2 regions of the Halobacillus sp. 12SKB genome follow, and region 2 is predicted to be linked to the other one. Evidence: a T-box and tRNA genes for the amino acid it is inferred to sense, from the RefSeq annotation. Region 2 holds a T-box; the other holds one or more tRNA genes.
What was found. The T-box of region 2 lies ahead of leuS (leucine--tRNA ligase). A T-box ahead of a tRNA ligase gene usually reads a tRNA of that ligase, here a tRNA-Leu.
Positions count from the first base shown of each region.

Region 1: it encodes a tRNA-Leu, which carries the amino acid that the T-box ahead of leuS (leucine--tRNA ligase) is inferred to sense. The anticodon was not compared.

Region 1 is NZ_JBRFWR010000001.1:55,975-61,327, reverse strand. It holds gene ACQ4XT_RS00255 (hypothetical protein) at 59-1,231, shown strand; tRNA gene ACQ4XT_RS00250 (tRNA-Leu) at 1,397-1,478, shown strand; gene ACQ4XT_RS00245 (hypothetical protein) at 1,960-2,859, shown strand; gene ACQ4XT_RS00240 (hypothetical protein) at 2,977-3,171, shown strand; gene ACQ4XT_RS00235 (hypothetical protein) at 3,159-3,314, shown strand; gene ACQ4XT_RS00230 (DUF559 domain-containing protein) at 3,438-3,872, shown strand; gene ade (adenine deaminase) at 3,917-5,353, opposite strand, start outside.
Region 2 is NZ_JBRFWR010000001.1:2,139,750-2,155,326, reverse strand. It holds gene ACQ4XT_RS10380 (putative polysaccharide biosynthesis protein) at 1-93, opposite strand, end outside; gene ACQ4XT_RS10375 (BaiN/RdsA family NAD(P)/FAD-dependent oxidoreductase) at 197-1,456, shown strand; gene ACQ4XT_RS10370 (protein YuzH) at 1,698-1,937, opposite strand; gene ACQ4XT_RS10365 (hypothetical protein) at 2,005-2,274, opposite strand; rRNA gene rrf (5S ribosomal RNA) at 2,465-2,578, opposite strand; rRNA gene ACQ4XT_RS10355 (23S ribosomal RNA) at 2,669-5,585, opposite strand; rRNA gene ACQ4XT_RS10350 (16S ribosomal RNA) at 5,756-7,320, opposite strand; gene ACQ4XT_RS10345 (rhodanese-like domain-containing protein) at 7,744-8,055, opposite strand; gene leuS (leucine--tRNA ligase) at 8,177-10,591, opposite strand; T-box leader at 10,644-10,858, opposite strand; gene mnmM (tRNA 5-(aminomethyl)-2-thiouridylate-methyltransferase MnmM) at 10,987-11,562, shown strand; gene tbcS (tetraprenyl-beta-curcumene synthase) at 11,646-12,722, opposite strand; gene ACQ4XT_RS10325 (alpha/beta hydrolase) at 12,743-13,519, opposite strand; gene ACQ4XT_RS10320 (gamma carbonic anhydrase) at 13,579-14,094, shown strand; gene metK (methionine adenosyltransferase) at 14,160-15,356, opposite strand.

The DNA of each region.
Region 1 (5,353 bases), 2.1 Mb from region 2:
TACGAGAGAGTTTCTTGTTTTTAAGTTATAATCAAGTACAAAGGGGAGGGGGATAACGTTGATTTCTTCATTAATATACACTTTTGACAAAAGTGGAGAAGTATATGAAGCTACATGCAATTTTATAAAAGAACACGAGGGCCTCAAGCTTGAAATGGAAGATTATCTTTCAGTTTATAACTCCTTAGTAGATTTAGTGCCTCAAGACATGCAAACTTTTTGGTCAGGGAACACTTTTCCTTTACAAGAATCTTTTGAGGAATTACAGATATCTTTTGTTCTTAGCAGTCAGGGGCTTTATAAACAAAGTTTGACATCTTTACGGAATGTCCTAGAATTAACTTTATTATCAATATACATGAATATAGGTGATGAGGGACACTTAGACATAAAATCATGGTTAAGCTCTCAGAACGAAACACCTAGAATCCCGGAGTTGTGGAGCAAAATCTCAAGGCATCATAATTTCAAGGAGATCAACCAAGTCTACGATTTAAAAACGAGGTTGTTGCAACTCAATGAATTACATGACTTTGTTCATACTAAAGGCTATAAATATTCAAATAAAATGGGGATTAAGTTCAAAAGTAACTTCCAGACATTCGAGGAAGAAACTTTTATAAGATGGTATGAAACGATGAAAGAAGTCGTAAGGGTTTCTGTTATACTTCACCTTGTGAAATATCCCTTAGGTATTATTGAATATGATTACAGCAGGAAATTCGGTATTGATATACCAATGTTGGGAGGTTTACAACCACACCACACAAGCGTAGTGAGGAGCATCATCGAGCCAGATGTTGTAAGTTATATAGAATCTATAGCAAAAAAAGACTCGCATGTAAATGAAATTATGGAATGGTTGGATACCTTGGACGATATGAGTGAAGAGGAAATCGAAGAACAAATAATTAAACGTGAGATGGAAGAAATTGAATATTTTGGACTGAACATTTGGTTGGGAAATTTTGATAGATTGTATTCTGAAACCATTCCAGATTCTAAATGGCGAGAAAGACGTGAGATTTTAATTGATTATGCAAAGAGGAATAACTTCTTTGAACACGAATCAATTAGAGTGATCCAAAAAATCAAGGAATATAAAGAGGAAGGTTACTCACTTGCACAGGTGAAAAAGATTATAGGTACCTCTTATGGTGATTTAGAAGATAGGTTTGAAAATCCAGAAGGACACATTGCAAATTTTAGACAGGTTATCAATCGAACTTAAGAAGAAACAGTGATGTATAACGGTAGTAATTTCATATTAAGACCCTCTTTAAATTAGTTGTTCACCTTCCATAATTATGGTTTAATGAACTAAGAGGTATTCATAATCGTATGGACAAAAACATATATAGCATTGTTTAAATGTCGGTAAAACCCTGTGTCACATGCCGGTGTGGCGGAATTGGCAGACGCGCACGACTCAAAATCGTGTTCCTCACGGAGTGCCGGTTCGACCCCGGCCACCGGTACTATCTAAACAACTAAAACGTTGTAACAAAAAGCTTTGCACTAACTAATTAGTGCAAAGCTTTTTTATTTTGCACACACTCCAAATATCCATTAATAATGGGAGGAAATAGGATTGCAGGAATTCAAAGCATAGAAGATTGTTGGAGGAAGACGAATCAAAGACTTGCCACCACATCCATATGTAAAAACATAAAATCAAAAGGTCATGGGTTTCTTCTTTGTCACTTGTCTTATGAAGAATCTGTGGGATCTCATCCCTCATAGACTATTAAGAACCATTCAATTCTATCAACTCCACCTTTGTCACCATGAATGCTAATCCTTAAAATTAATATTTCCATATAAATCCCGTCTTTTTTTATTTTTAACTCGTCTAAATATTAAAATACGTATCTGACCAATCATCCTATTTATAGGGTTTTACAGTTTTTTTACTGTTTGGTAGTTTATTACTATATTAAAATTTCAGGGGAGACTTCTATGAAAACAAAAAACGTACTTAAAACGGCAGCAATGGTGTCAACTTTAATATTAACGGCATGTGCCACAAACGAAGAATCTAATAAAGAACCGGACAAAAACGAAACGGTGGAAGTGGCTGAAACGGAAAAAGTCAATCCTAAATCCGACAATAAGATTTACGACAAAAACGGCGAAGTAATTGCAGAATTGTCAGGCGATCCACTTTATTTTGCAGACGGCGAAGTGATTGCGGTAGAGGAAACTAAAAAGCCCGCAGGATCAGGCGATTACAACAGTAAAAATGATCCCCGTATGATGATCCCCGCAGGATACGAAGGATTCACGGAAACGTTTGAAACTTTCGAACTTCCTGAAGAGCGAAGATTGACGACGGAAGAAGCGGAAGAAAAGTTTGGCGTCAATGATGTGGAACACTTTCCTAAAATTGTGTATGATAACGGAATGGTTTTTGATAAACATTCAAAAAGTATAACAACGCAAGTTTGGAAGGAAGAAGAAAGACCTTATCCTTTCGGAACGCAATCGTTGGGATTCTTCATGACCGTTGTCAAACAATCGGCGATTGATATTCAAGTTCCGTGGGAAGGACGTGGGTTTGAACTGAAGCCATTGGAAGACCTTTCGACAAGTGAACGTGAATATTTCGAATTAGGTCACGGATTTATTTTAATGCAACAAAAGAACATGTACTTGATTCATCAATTCCGCCAATTTGAAACGTACTTTGACGAAATTGGTCAAGATGAACTTGCCTCTTGGACGACTAAAACCGTTGATATGATGGAACATGCTGATACGTTTAGTCGTCCAGATTGGGAAGAAGTGTATAAGTATCATTACGAAGCGGTTCGTCGTATTTTCGCCATGGATCAGAGTATTCCGAATATGTGGGAATGAATGAAAAAGGTGTTGTGAGCTAAAGGCTGCCTGGTTTGCGATCTGGAAAAGAAGAACAATCAGATGTTAAGGAAGCGCCTGCTAAGAAAGCACAGTCTAAAGCGAGTGAGAAAGAAAGTGAAACAAGAGAAAGAAGAAAATGCCACAATGAAAGCGGACAAAACTGAAGAAGATCCAACATCTTCAGAAGTAGAGACTGATAAAGACAAATCACGTTCTATGGCTAGCGAGAGAGTAAGTGAGACAGCGAAAGAAGAAGAGGAGCCTAAAGACAAAAGGATCAAGAAGAAGATCAAACAATGGCACGTTTAAAAGCTAGTGCACAACCGAAGTTAAATGCTTCCGAAAACTCTGCCGTTCAAGTAATCGTATCTGAAGAGGGTGCTGGTTCTGAAGAAGATACTGATTCAGACGAAACCGTTGAAATTGATATCCGAAAAGTATTTCAAGAATAAAAGTGTTAGAAGCTGAAGGCTCTCCTTCAGCTTCTTTTTTGTTCTGTCACACTTGACTCTTTTTAAAACTGGAAGGTCTGATGAATAAGAAGTGGGGGCATTTGGATAGAATGGTAGTGGGTGATGAATATGAACATAACCATGTTTATCGAGTATGCAGCTTTTATGACCTTATTGATCCTTGCTATTGTACTGACACTACGAGTCAGAAATGAGGAGCAGCCAGAGGAAATGGGAGCTGATGGAATCAGTTCAAATTTAGTCCGGAGACTATATGAAGGGTTTCTTGCTTATGGTTTACAGCCTACTTTGCGTTATCAGGTGGAAAAGTACACAGTTGATGTCGCTTTTCCAGAATTGAAAATTGCCGTAGAAGCTGTAGAACATGACTTTCTCATTACTTCCGATGTGTGGGAAGATGAGTGGGAAAAAGAGTCTTATCTTAAAAATCATGGCTGGACTGTCATGAGGTTCAGTGGTGCGAGAATCGATGAAGACCTTTCCCGAATTGTCGAAAAAGTAAGCAGAGAGATGACGGGTAAATCCAACTCCAGTTGACCAAAAAGGAAGAAGTCAGGCGACCGCCTGGCTTCTTCCTTTTTTTAAATAGATACAGAGATGTGTTTCGCTTCTTTGGTGCTATAAAGTCCTTTATCTGTAAGCTTGAGGCTTGGGATAACTGGTAACGTCAGGAACGATAGGGTGAGAAATGGATTGAAGTCATTGGTAAAGCCAAGGGTAGACAGATCTTTGTGAATGCCTACTAATTGATGAGCTACCTTCTCATACCCTTGGTCTGACATCAAGCCAGCAATTGGTAGGGGCAAAGAGGAAAGGGGATTCCCTTCATGAAACAAGGTCATCCCTCCACCGATTCCGCCCAAGTGTTGGATGGCTTTTAAGAGGTCTTCATCGTTTGTGCCTACGGCTACGATATTGTGGGAATCATGGGCAATGGTTGTGGCTATGGCTCCTTTTAGAAGTCCCATCCCTTTTACAATACCAAGTCCAATATTTCCCGTGTGATGGTGTCTTTCTACGACGACCAATTTTAATTGGTCTTTGCTGACAGAAGGTTGAAAGTCTCCTGACTCGACTTCCACCTCTTCAATAAGATGATCCGTTCGAATTTGATTTTTGTTTATTTTTATGATGTTTCCTTTTTTTGATTCATTTATAGGTATTCTCAATTGCTCCTTTGAAAGGTTTGGAATATGAACACTGTTTGTGATGTTTTGAGAGCTTGAAGACGAAGGGGATGGTTTCTTTACCATTGTTCCTTGATCAGCCACTTTCTTTCCTTCCTTAAACACTTGAGTCACTTCCAGTGCACGTAAGTCTTTAAAAAACAGGAAGTCGGCCATGTAGCCCGGCGCAATTGCTCCCTTATGATGAAGTCCATAGCACTCGGCCGAATTTATTGTCGCCATTTGAATTGCGGTAATAGGGTCGAAACCCTCGGCTGTAGCTAAACGGATGTGATGATCGATGCTCCCTTCATCTAAAAGGTCATCAATGTGTTTATCATCTGTACAGAAAAGACACCGTCTTGCGTTCTTTTCGTTCACTACAGGCAAAAGAGCGAGCAGGTCTTTGGCAGCGGAACCTTCACGAATGCTTACGTACATGCCCCGCTGAAGGCGTGCGAGTGCTTCTTCTGTTGCATTACATTCATGATCGGTTTGAACACCTGAACTCGCGTATATATTGACCGCATCGTCATTCAAACCAGCAAGGTGTCCATCGACATAACCACCTGCTTGTATCGTCTGTGCAATTTTTTTCAACAAGCGGGGATCAGCGTCTCGAAGTGAAGAATAATCCATCACTTCTCCGAGCCCCAGCACTTGTGAGTCATTAAGAAAGGGTTGAAGGTCAGCGGCGTGTAATTCAGCCCCGGACGTTTCAAAAGGGGTGGCGGGAACACTGGATGGAAGCATAAAATGGAAGTCCAAAGGAAGATCTTTGGCATCATCGAGCATAAATTGGATGCCATCTGATCCAAGAACGTTTCCGATTTCATGAGGGTCTGTAATAAC
Region 2 (15,577 bases):
ATTTTCAAACGGAACGGTATAAATCATTCCTAGAAACTTTGACAAAAATGTTCCGGCCGTTAATAGCATCGTACCTTTAAGTATCTTTGACATAATTCGTTTTTCACCTTCAATTTTATTGTAGAATCGACCTCATCTATTTTATCATAGATAAAGGAAGAACAAGGAACGAATGACCTAAGAAAGGAAGACATCCATGACTTACCAAGTAACTGTCATTGGTGGAGGACCATCAGGACTCATGGCTGCGATTGCGGCTGCCGAGCAAGGTGTGGACACTCTACTCATTGATAAAGGAAAAAAACTAGGAACAAAGCTTGCCATATCGGGAGGGGGACGTTGTAACGTCACCAACCGCCTGCCAGAAGAGGAAGTCATCAAACATATTCCGGGGAATGGGAAATTTTTATACAGTCCTTTTTCAGTATTTAACAATTATGACATTATCGATTTCTTCGAAGACCTTGGTGTCGCACTGAAAGAAGAAGACCACGGACGAATGTTTCCTGTCAGTAATAAGGCCAAAGATGTTGTACAAGCCCTTCTGAATCGGATGGAAGAATTGAATATTGAAGTTCGTAAAGAAACTCCCGTGGAGGCCATTCATTACGGAGAAAACGAACACCACGTTATTTTAAAATCAAAGGAAAAGATTGTGACCCGATCCCTGATTCTTGCAGTAGGAGGTAAAGCTGTACCCCATACGGGCTCCACTGGGGATGGTTACGCATGGGCAAAAAAAGCTGGGCATACCATTACCGAACTTTTCCCTACAGAGGTGCCCCTTCTTTCCAAAGATCCATTTATTAAAAACAAGACATTGCAAGGTCTCTCACTCAGGGACGTTGATGTTTCTGTGTTAAATGAAAAAGGGAGAAAAATTGTTACCCACCGGATGGACATGTTGTTCACTCATTTCGGTTTATCAGGTCCTGCTATTCTAAGATGCTCTCAATATGTTGTGAAAGAGTTCATGAAAGGCCACCGTCCTGTAACCATTGAAATTGACGCTCTTCCTGATGATAAAGAAAACGTTCTATTAGATAAACTTCAAAAAATGATGGAAGAACATTCGAAGAAAACCTTCCGAAATGTGATTAAAGGAATGGTGCCGGAACGCCTGCTTGATTTCGTTCTTGAGAAATCCGAGATAGCCCCTGATGAGAAATCTGCAAACATTTCAAATGAAAAATTGCGGAATTTCATTCACATGTTAAAGAAGTTCCATGTCCATGTTTATGACTCCCAGCCGATTGAAAAAGCCTTCGTCACAGGAGGTGGAGTTTCAATAAAGGAGATCATCCCGAACACGATGCAATCCAAGCTTATGGAAGGTCTTTATTTCTGCGGAGAAATCCTTGATATCCACGGTTATACAGGTGGATATAATATCACCTCAGCCATGGTCACCGGCAGAGTCGCAGGTATGCACGCAGCATGGGAAGCGATGGCATGACTTCAAAGTGTTCATAGTTTCAATATTTTGTTCAACTATATGGCAGGATTGGGGAAAATCTCCCCTCTTGGTCTAGGGGTTCTTTTCTCACCAATATCGAATGGGGGGGAAGCTGGAAACTCCCGGGGGATTGGATTGGCTGGCGAGACCACGCTGAGCGGAGCTCGAGGAGGCTTGCCGTCATCCCGGTTATCTAGAAACGGAGTTGAATAATTTTGGAACAAAAAAAGTCGAGAGAGGGTTAGCCCTTTCTCGACTTTCTTTGTTCATATTCTTTCAATCTACCTAATTCCTCATTTATTAAATGTTGCATTTCTTCACGATCCTCCTGAGAAACGAGAGGATCTGTATCATCCCAATCCACCATATACACAATATAAAACCTTCGTATTCGTCTAAAATAAACCGTAGAATGCGGAAACCTGTCAAAATACCCTCGGACCATTTTTCTTCTTGAGTAGCTCCACCGCACTAGTTGCATCTGGGTCCCTCCGAACATACATTCTCTCATTTAGTATAACGAGGAATACTAGGAAACTCAACAATTTCTACCAAATAAATACAAGTCCTAAATAAGCGAAAAGAAGACTACTAGATAAATATAAGAAACCATACGTTTTTAGTCTTTCATAACGGTTGGTAATGCCAAATACTCCGACAAAGGCCAGCCATATAATAATCCCTACATAGAAGATATGTTGCAGAAAACCAATTTCCTCCTTCAACGATACGAAATAAAAACCAATTGGAATTAATAAAAGCATCATTGCGTATTTCCAATTCCAAAATGTATTCCTTTTCCTTACCAATTCTGCCATGGTCTACATCCTTTCTCTCATAAAAAATATACCATCATTTATTACCTATCACTTTGCTTCCATGTACTCTACGGTTGAATCAGCCTAGTAAAAATTAGGAATGCTATGTACACTACTATTTTACCAAATGTTTTTCAGATATCCATAAATAAACAACCCTTCAGGAATATTCCTGAAGGGTTGTCGTATGACGTGGCGGCGTCCTACTCTCACGGGGGTAAACCCGACTACCATCGGCGCTGAAGAGCTTAACTGCTGTGTTCGGCATGGGAACAGGTGTGACCTCTTCGCCTTCACCACCACATCAATATAAAGTTTGAGGTGAACCCTCAAAACTGGATAAGGAAACATCTTGTTTGAAAAGCAATTGTCATTCACGAATGATGATAATCAGATAGATAAGTCATCGATCCATTAGTATCCGTCAGCTCCACGTGTCACCACGCTTCCACCTCGGACCTATCAACCTCATCGTCTCTGAGGGATCTTATTTGCTTAAAGCAAAGGGAAATCTCATCTCAAGGGGGGCTTCATGCTTAGATGCTTTCAGCACTTATCCCGACCACACGTAGCTACCCAGCGATGCTCCTGGCGGAACAACTGGTACACCAGCGGTGTGTCCATCCCGGTCCTCTCGTACTAAGGACAGCTCCTTTCAAATTTCCAACGCCCACGACGGATAGGGACCGAACTGTCTCACGACGTTCTGAACCCAGCTCGCGTACCGCTTTAATGGGCGAACAGCCCAACCCTTGGGACCGACTACAGCCCCAGGATGCGATGAGCCGACATCGAGGTGCCAAACCTCCCCGTCGATGTGGACTCTTGGGGGAGATAAGCCTGTTATCCCCGGGGTAGCTTTTATCCGTTGAGCGACGGCCCTTCCATGCGGAACCGCCGGATCACTAAGCCCGACTTTCGTCCCTGCTCGACTTGTAGGTCTCGCAGTCAAGCTCCCTTGTGCCTTTACACTCTGCGAATGATTTCCAACCATTCTGAGGGAACCTTTGGGCGCCTCCGTTACCTTTTGGGAGGCGACCGCCCCAGTCAAACTGCCCACCTGACACTGTCTCCGGACCGGATCACGGTCCTGGGTTAGAATGTCCGTACAGCCAGGGTAGTATCCCACCAGCGCCTCCACCGAAGCTAGCGCTCCGGCTTCCAAGGCTCCTACCTATCCTGTACAAGCTGTACCAACATTCAATATCAGGCTACAGTAAAGCTCCACGGGGTCTTTCCGTCCTGTCGCGGGTAATGTGCATCTTCACACATAGTATAATTTCACCGGGTCTCTCGTTGAGACAGTGCCCAAGTCGTTGCACCTTTCGTGCGGGTCGGAACTTACCCGACAAGGAATTTCGCTACCTTAGGACCGTTATAGTTACGGCCGCCGTTTACTGGGGCTTCGGTTCAACGCTTCGCATAAGCTAACGCATCCCCTTAACCTTCCAGCACCGGGCAGGTGTCAGCCCCTATACTTCGCCTTACGGCTTCGCAGAGACCTGTGTTTTTGGTAAACAGTCGCTTGGGCCTTTTCACTGCGGCTCCTCGGCAGAGGAGCACCCCTTCTCCCGAAGTTACGGGGTCATTTTGCCGAGTTCCTTAACGAGAGTTCTCCCGCTCACCTTTGGGATCCTCTCCTCGCCTACCTGTGTCGGTTTGCGGTACGGGCACCTCTTTCCTCACTAGAGGATTTTCTTGGCAGTGTGAACTCAGGAGCTTCGGTACTTTATTTCCCTCCCCATCACAGCTTGACGTTGCCGGACGGATTTGCCTATCCGACCGTCTCACTGCTTGGACGCGCACATCCAGTGGCGCGCTCTCCTTATCCTCCTGCGTCCCCCCGTCGTTCAAACGGAAAGGAGGTGGTACAGGAATATCAACCTGTTGTCCATCGCCTACGCCTTTCGGCCTCGGCTTAGGTCCCGACTAACCCTGAGAGGACGAGCCTTCCTCAGGAAACCTTAGGCATTCGGTGAAAGAGATTCTCACTCTTTTTTCGCTACTCATACCGGCATTCTCACTTCTAAGCGCTCCACCAGTCCTTACGGTCTGACTTCACGGCCCTTAGAACGCTCTCCTACCACTGATCATAAGATCAATCCGCAGCTTCGGTGGTGTGTTTAGCCCCGGTACATTTTCGGCGCAGAGTCACTCGACCAGTGAGCTATTACGCACTCTTTGAATGATGGCTGCTTCTAAGCCAACATCCTGGTTGTCTAAGCAACTCCACATCCTTTTCCACTTAACACACACTTTGGGACCTTAGCTGGCGGTCTGGGCTGTTTCCCTCTCGACCATGAACCTTATCACCCACGGTCTGACTCCCAGAACAAAGTCTATGGCATTCGGAGTTTGACTGAATTCGGTAACCCGATAGGGGCCCCTCGTCCAATCAGTGCTCTACCTCCATGACTTTCTATTCTGAGGCTAGCCCTAAAGCTATTTCGGAGAGAACCAGCTATCTCCGTGTTCGATTGGCATTTCACCCCTACCCACACCTCATCCCCGCAATTTTCAACTTGCGTGGGTTCGGGCCTCCAGTCAGTGTTACCTGACCTTCACCCTGGACATGGGTAGATCACACGGTTTCGGGTCTACGACCGCATACTCACTCGCCCTATTCAGACTCGCTTTCGCTGCGGCTCCGCTTCTGCTGCTTAACCTCGCATACGGTCGTAACTCGCCGGTTCATTCTACAAAAGGCACGCCGTCACCCATTAACGGGCTCCGACTACTTGTAGGCACACGGTTTCAGGTTCTCTTTCACTCCCCTTCCGGGGTGCTTTTCACCTTTCCCTCACGGTACTGGTTCACTATCGGTCACTAGGGAGTATTTAGCCTTGGGAGATGGTCCTCCCGGATTCCGACGGAATTCCTCGTGTTCCGCCGTACTCAGGATCCACTCCGGAGAGAGAAAGATTTCGACTACAGGGCTGTTACCTGCTCTGGCTGACCTTTCCAGATCGATTCGCCTATCTTCCTCTTTGGTAACTCCAATGGAGTGTCCTACAACCCCAGAAAGCAAGCTTTCTGGTTTGGGCTGATTCCGTTTCGCTCGCCGCTACTTGGGAAATCGCGTTTGCTTTCTCTTCCTCCGGGTACTTAGATGTTTCAGTTCCCCGGGTGTGCCTGCCTATACCTATGTATTCAGTATAGGATACTGTTCCATTACGAACAGTGGGTTTCCCCATTCGGAAATCTCCGGGTCAAAGCCTACTTACGGCTCGCCGGAGCATATCGGTGTTAGTCCCGTCCTTCATCGGCTCCTAGTACCAAGGCATCCACCGTGCGCCCTTATTCACTTAACTATCTTCGTGAAAAGACGTTTACAATTTCAATTAGATGTCTTGTCATCAAATGTCTCATCGTTAGATGAAACAATGATTCCTTATCCAGTTTTCAAGGTTCACAAGTTGAAAGATCGTTTGATCTCTCAAAACTGAACAACCAACACAGTACGTTTCCGTAATATCCTTAGAAAGGAGGTGATCCAGCCGCACCTTCCGATACGGCTACCTTGTTACGACTTCACCCCAATCATTGGCCCCACCTTCGGCGGCTGGCTCCAAAAAGGTTACCTCACCGACTTCGGGTGTTGCCAACTCTCGTGGTGTGACGGGCGGTGTGTACAAGGCCCGGGAACGTATTCACCGCGGCATGCTGATCCGCGATTACTAGCGATTCCGGCTTCATGCAGGCGAGTTGCAGCCTGCAATCCGAACTGAGAATGGTTTTATGGGATTTGCTACACCTCGCGGCTTCGCTGCCCTTTGTACCATCCATTGTAGCACGTGTGTAGCCCAGGTCATAAGGGGCATGATGATTTGACGTCATCCCCGCCTTCCTCCGGTTTGTCACCGGCAGTCACCTTAGAGTGCCCAACTGAATGCTGGCAACTAAGATTAGGGGTTGCGCTCGTTGCGGGACTTAACCCAACATCTCACGACACGAGCTGACGACAACCATGCACCACCTGTCACTTGGTCCCCGAAGGGAAAGCCCTATCTCTAGGGTTGTCCAAGGATGTCAAGACCTGGTAAGGTTCTTCGCGTTGCTTCGAATTAAACCACATGCTCCACCGCTTGTGCGGGCCCCCGTCAATTCCTTTGAGTTTCAGCCTTGCGGCCGTACTCCCCAGGCGGAGTGCTTAATGCGTTAACTTCAGCACTAAGGGGTGGAAGCCCCCTAACACCTAGCACTCATCGTTTACGGCGTGGACTACCAGGGTATCTAATCCTGTTTGCTACCCACGCTTTCGCACCTCAGCGTCAGAAACAGACCAGAGAGTCGCCTTCGCCACTGGTGTTCCTCCACATATCTACGCATTTCACCGCTACACGTGGAATTCCACTCTCCTCTTCTGCCCTCAAGTTCCCCAGTTTCCAATGACCCTCCACGGTTGAGCCGTGGGCTTTCACATCAGACTTAAGGAACCGCCTGCGCGCGCTTTACGCCCAATAATTCCGGACAACGCTTGCCCCCTACGTATTACCGCGGCTGCTGGCACGTAGTTAGCCGGGGCTTCCTCGTTAGGTACCGTCAAGGTACCGCTCTATTCGCACGGTACTTGTTCTTCCCTAACAACAGAACTTTACGATCCGAAGACCTTCATCGTTCACGCGGCGTTGCTCCGTCAGACTTTCGTCCATTGCGGAAGATTCCCTACTGCTGCCTCCCGTAGGAGTCTGGGCCGTGTCTCAGTCCCAGTGTGGCCGATCACCCTCTCAGGTCGGCTACGCATCGTCGCCTTGGTGAGCCGTTACCTCACCAACTAGCTAATGCGCCGCGGGCCCATCTGTAAGTGATAGCGAGAAGCCATCTTTCAACTTTCCTTCATGCGAAAGAAAGTATTACCCGGCATTAGCCCCGGTTTCCCGGGGTTATTCCGATCTTACAGGCAGGTTGCCCACGTGTTACTCACCCGTCCGCCGCTCGTTCCACGAGCTTCACCCCGAAGGGATCCACTCGCTTCCCGCGCTCGACTTGCATGTATTAGGCACGCCGCCAGCGTTCGTCCTGAGCCAGGATCAAACTCTCCATAAAAGTTAAGTTTGACTTGCTCATTTGCACACCGAATGTGCTTGTTTCAAATCTCTTCTATAAAGAAGAAATGTTTTGACGTACTGGTTGGTTCGTTCAGTTTTCAAAGATCAAGTACTGCCTCACCCGACAGTAATCAAATTCTAGCATAATCGACTATATGTCGTCAATAGGTTTAATAGAATTTGTTGAAATAAATCTCTTAATGAGATGTTTTCTGTGCTGCTAAATAAGCAACGTTATCTATAATACATGGTGACCTTCCCCACGTCAATAGTTTAATAGAATTTCTTTGAGATAAATGCAACTATTATTAGAGAGTAAAAAAGCCCCTTCTATATAGAAAGGGCCGATTCAAATGTGTGGAGTTAAATCTGACTCCACGTAATAAATTCTTTGTAGCAGTTATCACATAACACCGTCGTGTTAAAAAACGAGCTCACCTTGCCACTTCAACATTCCGCCTTCCATGTTTTGTACATTCCCAAATCCACGTTCTTTCATGAATTCGGCAGCATTCATGCTGCGGCGGCCGGAACGGCAAATCATCACATACTCTTGATCTTTAGGCAGGCTCTCAATTTTTTCAGGAATATCCCCAAGGCGTATATGCTTTGCATTCGGTACCATTCCTTGCGAAACTTCCTCATCTTCTCTTACATCAATTATGGTAAAGTCATCGTTATTGTTCATTTTCTCTTCCACTTGTTGAGGTGTAATTTCTTTAATTCGACTCATTTTCATCCCTCCATATTAATCGTTTGCACATTAATTTTAATTTACTGTTAATTAATGTCAAGGTATATGACCAATAACAAATAAAGCACCCTGCTATAGAAACAGGGTGCTTATCAATGATTTAATTGGCTACAATGTTCACTAGTTTACCTGGAACAGCAACAACTTTCCTGATTGTCTTTCCTTCCAGCCACTGCTTGACGTCGTCATTTTCAAGTGCCTGCTTCTCTAGATCTTCTTTGGAAGCTTCTTTATTTACCATCATTTTCGCACGCACTTTACCCATAACCTGGACCACGATTTCCACTTCATCTTCGACTAGTTTAGATTCGTCAAACTCCGGCCAAGGCTGATAGCTGATCGTTTCAGCGTGCCCAAGTTTCTGCCATAGTTCTTCTGCAAGGTGTGGAGCGACAGGAGATAGAAGTTTAACAAAACCTTCTACATACTCTTTCGGTAAAACGTCTGCTTTATAACCATCATTAATAAAGACCATCATTTGAGAGATTCCCGTATTGAAACGAAGGGCTTCAAAGTTTTCGGTCACTTTTTTAACGGTTTCATGATAGACCTTCTCTAACGTAGTATCCCCTGCATTCTCTTTAATTGCTTCAGACAATTCGCCTTCCGCAACAAATAGTCGCCATACACGATCAAGGAAACGACGAGCCCCGTCCAAGCCGTTCTCAGACCATGCTACTGAAGCATCAAGCGGCCCCATAAACATTTCATAAAGTCTCAGAGTGTCTGCTCCGTGAGAGTAGACGATGTCATCAGGATTGACTACATTCCCTTTAGACTTACTCATTTTTTCATTATTTTCTCCAAGAATCATGCCTTGGTTGAATAGCTTTTGGAATGGTTCTTTGGTTGGAACGACTCCTGCATCGTAAAGGACTTTGTGCCAGAAACGTGCATACAACAAGTGAAGGACCGCGTGCTCCGCGCCACCAATATACACATCGACCGGAAGCCATTTTTTCAATGCTTCATAATCAGCGAACGTTTCCTCATTATTCGCATCAATATAACGCAGATAATACCAGCAGCTACCTGCCCATTGAGGCATCGTATTCGTTTCCCTGCGCCCCTTCATGCCTGTTTCAGGATCGACGACATTAACCCATTCATCAATATTAGCAAGCGGGGATTCCCCTGTGCCGGATGGTTTAATTTCTGTCGTTTTTGGAAGTGTCACAGGAAGTTCTTCTTCTTTGACAGCAGTGATTGATCCGTCTTCCCAGTGGATGACAGGAATCGGCTCACCCCAATAACGCTGCCGGCTGAAGAGCCAGTCACGAAGACGGTAAGTTGTTTGTTTCTTACCTTTCCCGTTTTCTTCAAGCCATTGGATTGCCTTTTCAATTGCCTCTTCTTTCCCTAGACCGTTTAAGAAGTCAGAGTTGATGTGGGGGCCATCTCCTGTGTACGCTTCTTCTTCAACATTTCCTCCCTCCACGACTGGAATGATTGGAAGGTCAAATTTCTGGGCGAATTCAAAGTCTCTTTCATCATGCGCAGGGACCGCCATAATGGCGCCACTGCCGTAGCTCATCAATACATAATCAGCCACCCAGATTGGAAGCTTCTCACCATTGATCGGGTTGATCGCATAAGAACCCGTGAATACCCCTGATTTATCCTTAGCCAAGTCCGTACGCTCAAGATCACTCTTGTTTTGCGCTTTCTCAATATACGTGGATACGGCATCTTTTTGTTCAGCTGTTACGATTTTATCGACCAGTGGGTGTTCTGGAGCCACGACGGCATAAGTTGCACCAAATAATGTGTCTGGTCGAGTTGTAAACACATCAAAAGATTGGTTAAAACCATCAATTTCAAAAGTGACCTCCGCCCCTTCTGACTTGCCAATCCAATTTCTTTGCATATCTTTAATGCTCTCCGGCCAATCCAACTCTTCCAAGTCTTCAAGAAGACGATCTGCATAAGCTGTAATCTTCAGCATCCACTGTTTCATCGGGCGACGTTCAACAGGGTGATCTCCTCGTTCACTTCGACCATCGATAACTTCCTCGTTCGCAAGTACCGTGCCAAGAGCAGGACACCAGTTCACGGCTACTTCGTCAATATAGGCCAGACCCTTTTCATAAAGTTTCAAAAAGATCCATTGCGTCCATTTGTAGTAATTAGGGTCTGTCGTATTCACTTCTCGATCCCAATCATAGGAGAAACCCAGTTCTTGTATTTGCCTGCGGAAGGTGTCAATGTTTTGTTTTGTGAATTCTTCAGGATCATTCCCTGTATCCAATGCATATTGTTCTGCCGGAAGCCCGAATGCATCCCACCCAATCGGATGAAGCACTTCATAGCCCTGCATCCGCTTCATGCGGGAAAGGATGTCTGTCGCTGTGTATCCTTCCGGGTGTCCAACGTGTAGACCCGCACCTGATGGATAAGGGAACATATCCAATGCATAGAATTTCTTTTTGTCTGAGTAACTGTCTGTCTTGAATGTCTTTTCTTCAAGCCAGTATTTTTGCCATTTCTTTTCAATGGTCTTATGATCAAAAGCCATTTCATTGCCTCCTCATAATCTCTCTAAAAAATATAAAAAGCCCCTCATCCCAGTATGGGACGAGAGGCTTGATTCCCGCGGTACCACCCAAATTAACACATCTGTGTTCAACTTGACGTCGATAACGGCGACCACACCGGCCGAAGCTACTTAGGTTCACTTCTGCGACATCCAAGGCGAGTTCATGATTATCAAGGACAGCTTCCACCAGCCGCTGCCTCTCTATCACTTGAAAGAATCACTACTACTCCTTTTCAACGTCATGCTATTATAACCGTATATTAATGAATGAAAACAGCTTTGTCAAGCGGCACCCGCCCAAGCTTATTGTCCATCTACATGAAAAGGCTATTCGTGCTACAATACTAAAGAACAATACTATTGGAGGATGCAGCATGACGATTGAACGCATTTTAGACTATGCCCATTCATTGATGAAAAAAACGATAGAACCTGGGGATGCCGTTATAGATGGAACGTGCGGAAACGGTCACGATACAGCTTTTCTCGCCGAACTTGTAGGAGAGAAAGGGCATGTGTATGCCTTTGATGTGCAGGACCAAGCGATCTCAAACACTCAGGAGCGTTTAAAGGAACATGGGATGGCAGAACATACGACCCTTATTCATGATTCCCACGCCCACGTGCAAAAATACCTACAGGACAAGCACCAAACCAATATTTCCGCAGCCATTTACAATTTAGGTTATCTGCCAGGCAGTGATAAAACTGTGGTAACTAAGCCTGAAGGGACGATCCAGTCGGTTGAAAACGTACTGGCTACTCTAAAGAAAGGAGGGCTGGTGGTCTTAGTTGTCTATCATGGACACCCTGGGGGAGCCGAAGAGAAAGATGCCATCATGAAATATGTATCAGAGTTGGATTCCAAGCACTACCAAGTCCTCCATTATGGATTTATCAATAAAAAGAGAACACCTCCCTTTATCTTAGCCATCGAGAAGCTTTCCTAAGGATTAACGCGAAATCCTGACGGAGGAAAAAAAGGAAAACCACGTAACTTCTTATATTCCATAACTGGAAAAAGCCTGGTCGTTTAAATCTCACGACCAGGCTTTAATTTATGATACATCTTTGTATTGTAATAAAAGAACGTTGCTTTCTTACCACTCACTTTCAACATTTCTTTTACAAAGCTTTTTGCATTTGAAAGTCTGCCTACTTTACGATCCGCTAAGTACATGCCAACCAGACCTTCATGTATCATTTGGTGAAATGCCGGATCCGGTAGCCTTTGAATTTCCTCATGGGCCCTTTTGACAAAATACTGGAAGCGGTTCTTCATTTCATCCTCATGGTCGTAGTAAGCACAAAAATTCAAATCTCCCTCTTTCTCATCTTCCTCTTGATCAATGTAATAATCAAGCAAGATATGTAATCCCTGCATATAAGGAAAATAACTTCTTTCAATTTGATTAGATAACGTTGCATCCATCTTTCCACTCAGCGTATAGGAAACAAGGCAAAAGATCCCCAACGTAGACCCTGTACATGCGGAAAATTCGTACCAGCTGAGCTCCGGCCATTCTTTTTGGTAGTGCTTGAACCAATTTTGAAGCCTCGGAATCCTCTCGTTTTCAATCACATGCTTATGAACTTGCAAATCACTATACAACTTACCTAACCTTACCGCCTGCTTCTTAACGATTGGATAGTCTTCCGCCTCGGAAAGGACTTGCTGGCACGTGTTCACAAGATCATGGAGGTACCCCCCATCATCCTGCTCGTCACGATATTGGTAATAATCCTGTAGTGGGTTACCTGGTGTCAAAGCGTCGATCATAGATTCATGCAACATGCGGAAATCGTCAGGATCCATAGAGGTGCTACGGTCACAAAGGTTGTCCAAGTAGTCACTGATGGTTTGATAAGCAACGATGAATCGAATGGCCTGTTTATCATTACCGCTGGAAAGAACAGAGTAAATCGATCCCCCTTCACAGTGAAACGTCTTTTCATCAATACTCGCCAAAGCTTGACTTCTAAGTTCTTCGTCAGGAATCGATTTCGCCCTTTCAATCCAGTAAGACAATTCATCATGAACAGCAGGAAAAATATTTCGATAAACTCTGTACATCAAAAACATGGCGTTACCCGGGACTGCACTTCTCAAAAGAAGCCCTCCTTACCGATTTACTTTAGATGATCCTCTAAAAAAGATAGCGTATGTTGATAGACATCTTCCCATTCCGGCTCGTTATAAATTTCATGATAAAGCCCCGGCCACTGTTTGTACCTTTTTTCTTTTACCTGAACCCGGTCAAACCATTCGGCCGTCTTCTCAATTCTTACCATATAATCCTCTTCAGCCTGCATGAGTAACAATGGAAGATCAGGAAAGCGTTGAATATCAGAGAACGCTTCCCTTGTCGCTTTTTGAAATTCACGATACCAGCGAACAGAAACTTTATCAATAATCAAAGGATCTTGTTGAAACTCTACAATTTTGTCCTTATTTCGTGTGATATATTCGGGATCTTGCGGAGCCTTGATTCTTAAAGATGGAATAAAAGTGTTTAAAATATAAGACACGACTTCCAAAGGGAGGCTTGCTTTTTTCAGAAGACCTAGTGCAGGAGAAGAAAGAATAACACCATCCACCTTTGGTTGAGCAGTCTCCATCGTACGTACAACTGCAAGGCCTCCCATACTATGCCCCATTAAAAATACTTTCTTATTGGGGTCCGCGTGTTGAATCCAGTTCATAATGGTATGGATATAATCCTGAAAAGAACGGATATGGCCACTCTTCCCTGGAGAACGCCCCTGACCTGGCAGGTCCCCATAAATAACGGAATACCCATCCTTTTGAAGTTGGTCGACCAGTTCATGATACCGACCTGAATGTTCAAAGGCCCCATGAACGAGCACTACCGTTGCACGATCATTGACTGATTCTACTTTCTTCACAGCATCTCCCTCTTTTCTTCTGCTATACTATCAATAGTATTAGTATAAGGGGGTTTTTCATGATTTGCGAATATAAAGGAAAGGTACCTGACATACATCCGAGTGCCTATGTTGCAGAAGATGCTGTGATCACAGGGGATGTAACCATCCAGGAAAATGCCAGCGTTTGGTTCAAGACTGTGATCAGAGGAGATGTAGCTCCCGTACATATTGGCAAGAACACCAACATTCAAGATTTAAGCCTTTTACATCAAAGCCCAGACAAACCATTAATCATTGAGGACGGAGTAACCGTCGGCCACCAAGTCACTTTACATTCCGCCCATATAAAAGAAAACGCGCTGATCGGCATGGGATCTCTTATTCTTGATGGCGCTGTTATTGGTGAACAAGCTTTCATCGGCGCCGGGAGTCTTGTTCCCCCCGGGAAAGTCATTCCACCAAACACTCTCGCTTTCGGCCGGCCGGCCAAAGTCATAAGAGACCTAAATGAAGAAGACATAAAAGAACTGAACAGGATCAGAAAGAGTTATGTGGAAAAAGGGCAATATTATAAGGAACTACGAGAATCATAAGGCAACAAATCAAACACTTGAACGAAAAAACCGTTCCAAACAAAAGTTTGGAACGGTTTTTTTAATTATTGACAGCGCGCCTTCAATTCTTCTGCTTTATCTGTACGCTCCCAAGGGAACTCCACATCCGTACGTCCGAAGTGACCGTAAGCAGCCGTTTGACGATAAATAGGACGACGCAGGTCCAACATCTTAATAATTCCTGCTGGACGAAGGTCGAATAGTTCACGGACAGCTTCCACCAGCTGCTCCTCAGAAACAGTACCTGTTCCATTCGTGTTAATGGCAATAGAAACAGGCTGCGCCACACCGATGGCATAAGCAAGCTGAACTTCAACAGAGTCCGCAAGTCCTGCAGCTACAATATTTTTCGCAACATAACGGGCAGCATAAGCAGCCGAACGGTCTACTTTCGTAGCATCTTTACCACTGAAGGCTCCCCCTCCATGACGAGCATAGCCACCATATGTGTCGACGATAATCTTTCTTCCGGTTAGCCCGGCGTCACCTTGTGGACCTCCAATGACGAAGCGTCCGGTCGGGTTAATAAAGTATTTCGTCTGTTCATCAATATATCCTTCAGGCACGATCGGCCCAATCACATGTTTCTTCAAATCTTCCTGGATCTGTTGCAGAGTCACTTCTTCAGCATGCTGGGTAGAAATAACGATTGTATCCACACGCACTGGCTGATCATTTTCGTCGTACTCCACCGTCACCTGTGTTTTCCCATCTGGACGAAGGTAATCAAGTGTACCATCATTTCTCACATCAGAAAGACGTTTCGATAGTTTATGAGCCAAGGAGATTGGAAGAGGCATCAATTCTTTGGTTTCATTATTAGCAAAACCAAACATCAACCCCTGGTCTCCTGCACCAATCGATTCGATTTCATCGTCACTCATTTTTCCTTCACGGGATTCAAGAGCAACGTCCACGCCTCCTGCAATATCAGGGGATTGCTCATCAATCGCAGTCAGAACAGCACATGTATCCGCATCAAACCCGTACTTCGCACGAGTATATCCGATATCTTTGATCGTCTGACGTACGATGGATGGAATATCCACGTAAGTATTTGTACTAATCTCACCAGAAACCAGTACAAGTCCCGTTGTCACTGTTGTCTCACATGCAACCCTCGCGTTAGGGTCGTTTTTTAAAATTTCATCTAATATCGCATCAGAAATCTGGTCACAAATTTTGTCCGGATGACCCTCCGTGACAGATTCTGATGTGAATAACCGGCGGTTTGCAGGCATTCTTAAAAACTCCTCCTTCTGTAAGTACAAAGTATTAGACGGAACTCTTTACCAGTATGTGCAGAAACTTTTATACGTTTCATATATGTTCATGTTGCCTCTTTTCACAACCAATGGAGCAATTACATAGGAATATCTACAGGTTATCCTGTTCGAATATTTCTTCATTAAAGGCTGAGTTTTAATGAGTGGATGAATCGATCTCATCCCTCTGTTTGAAA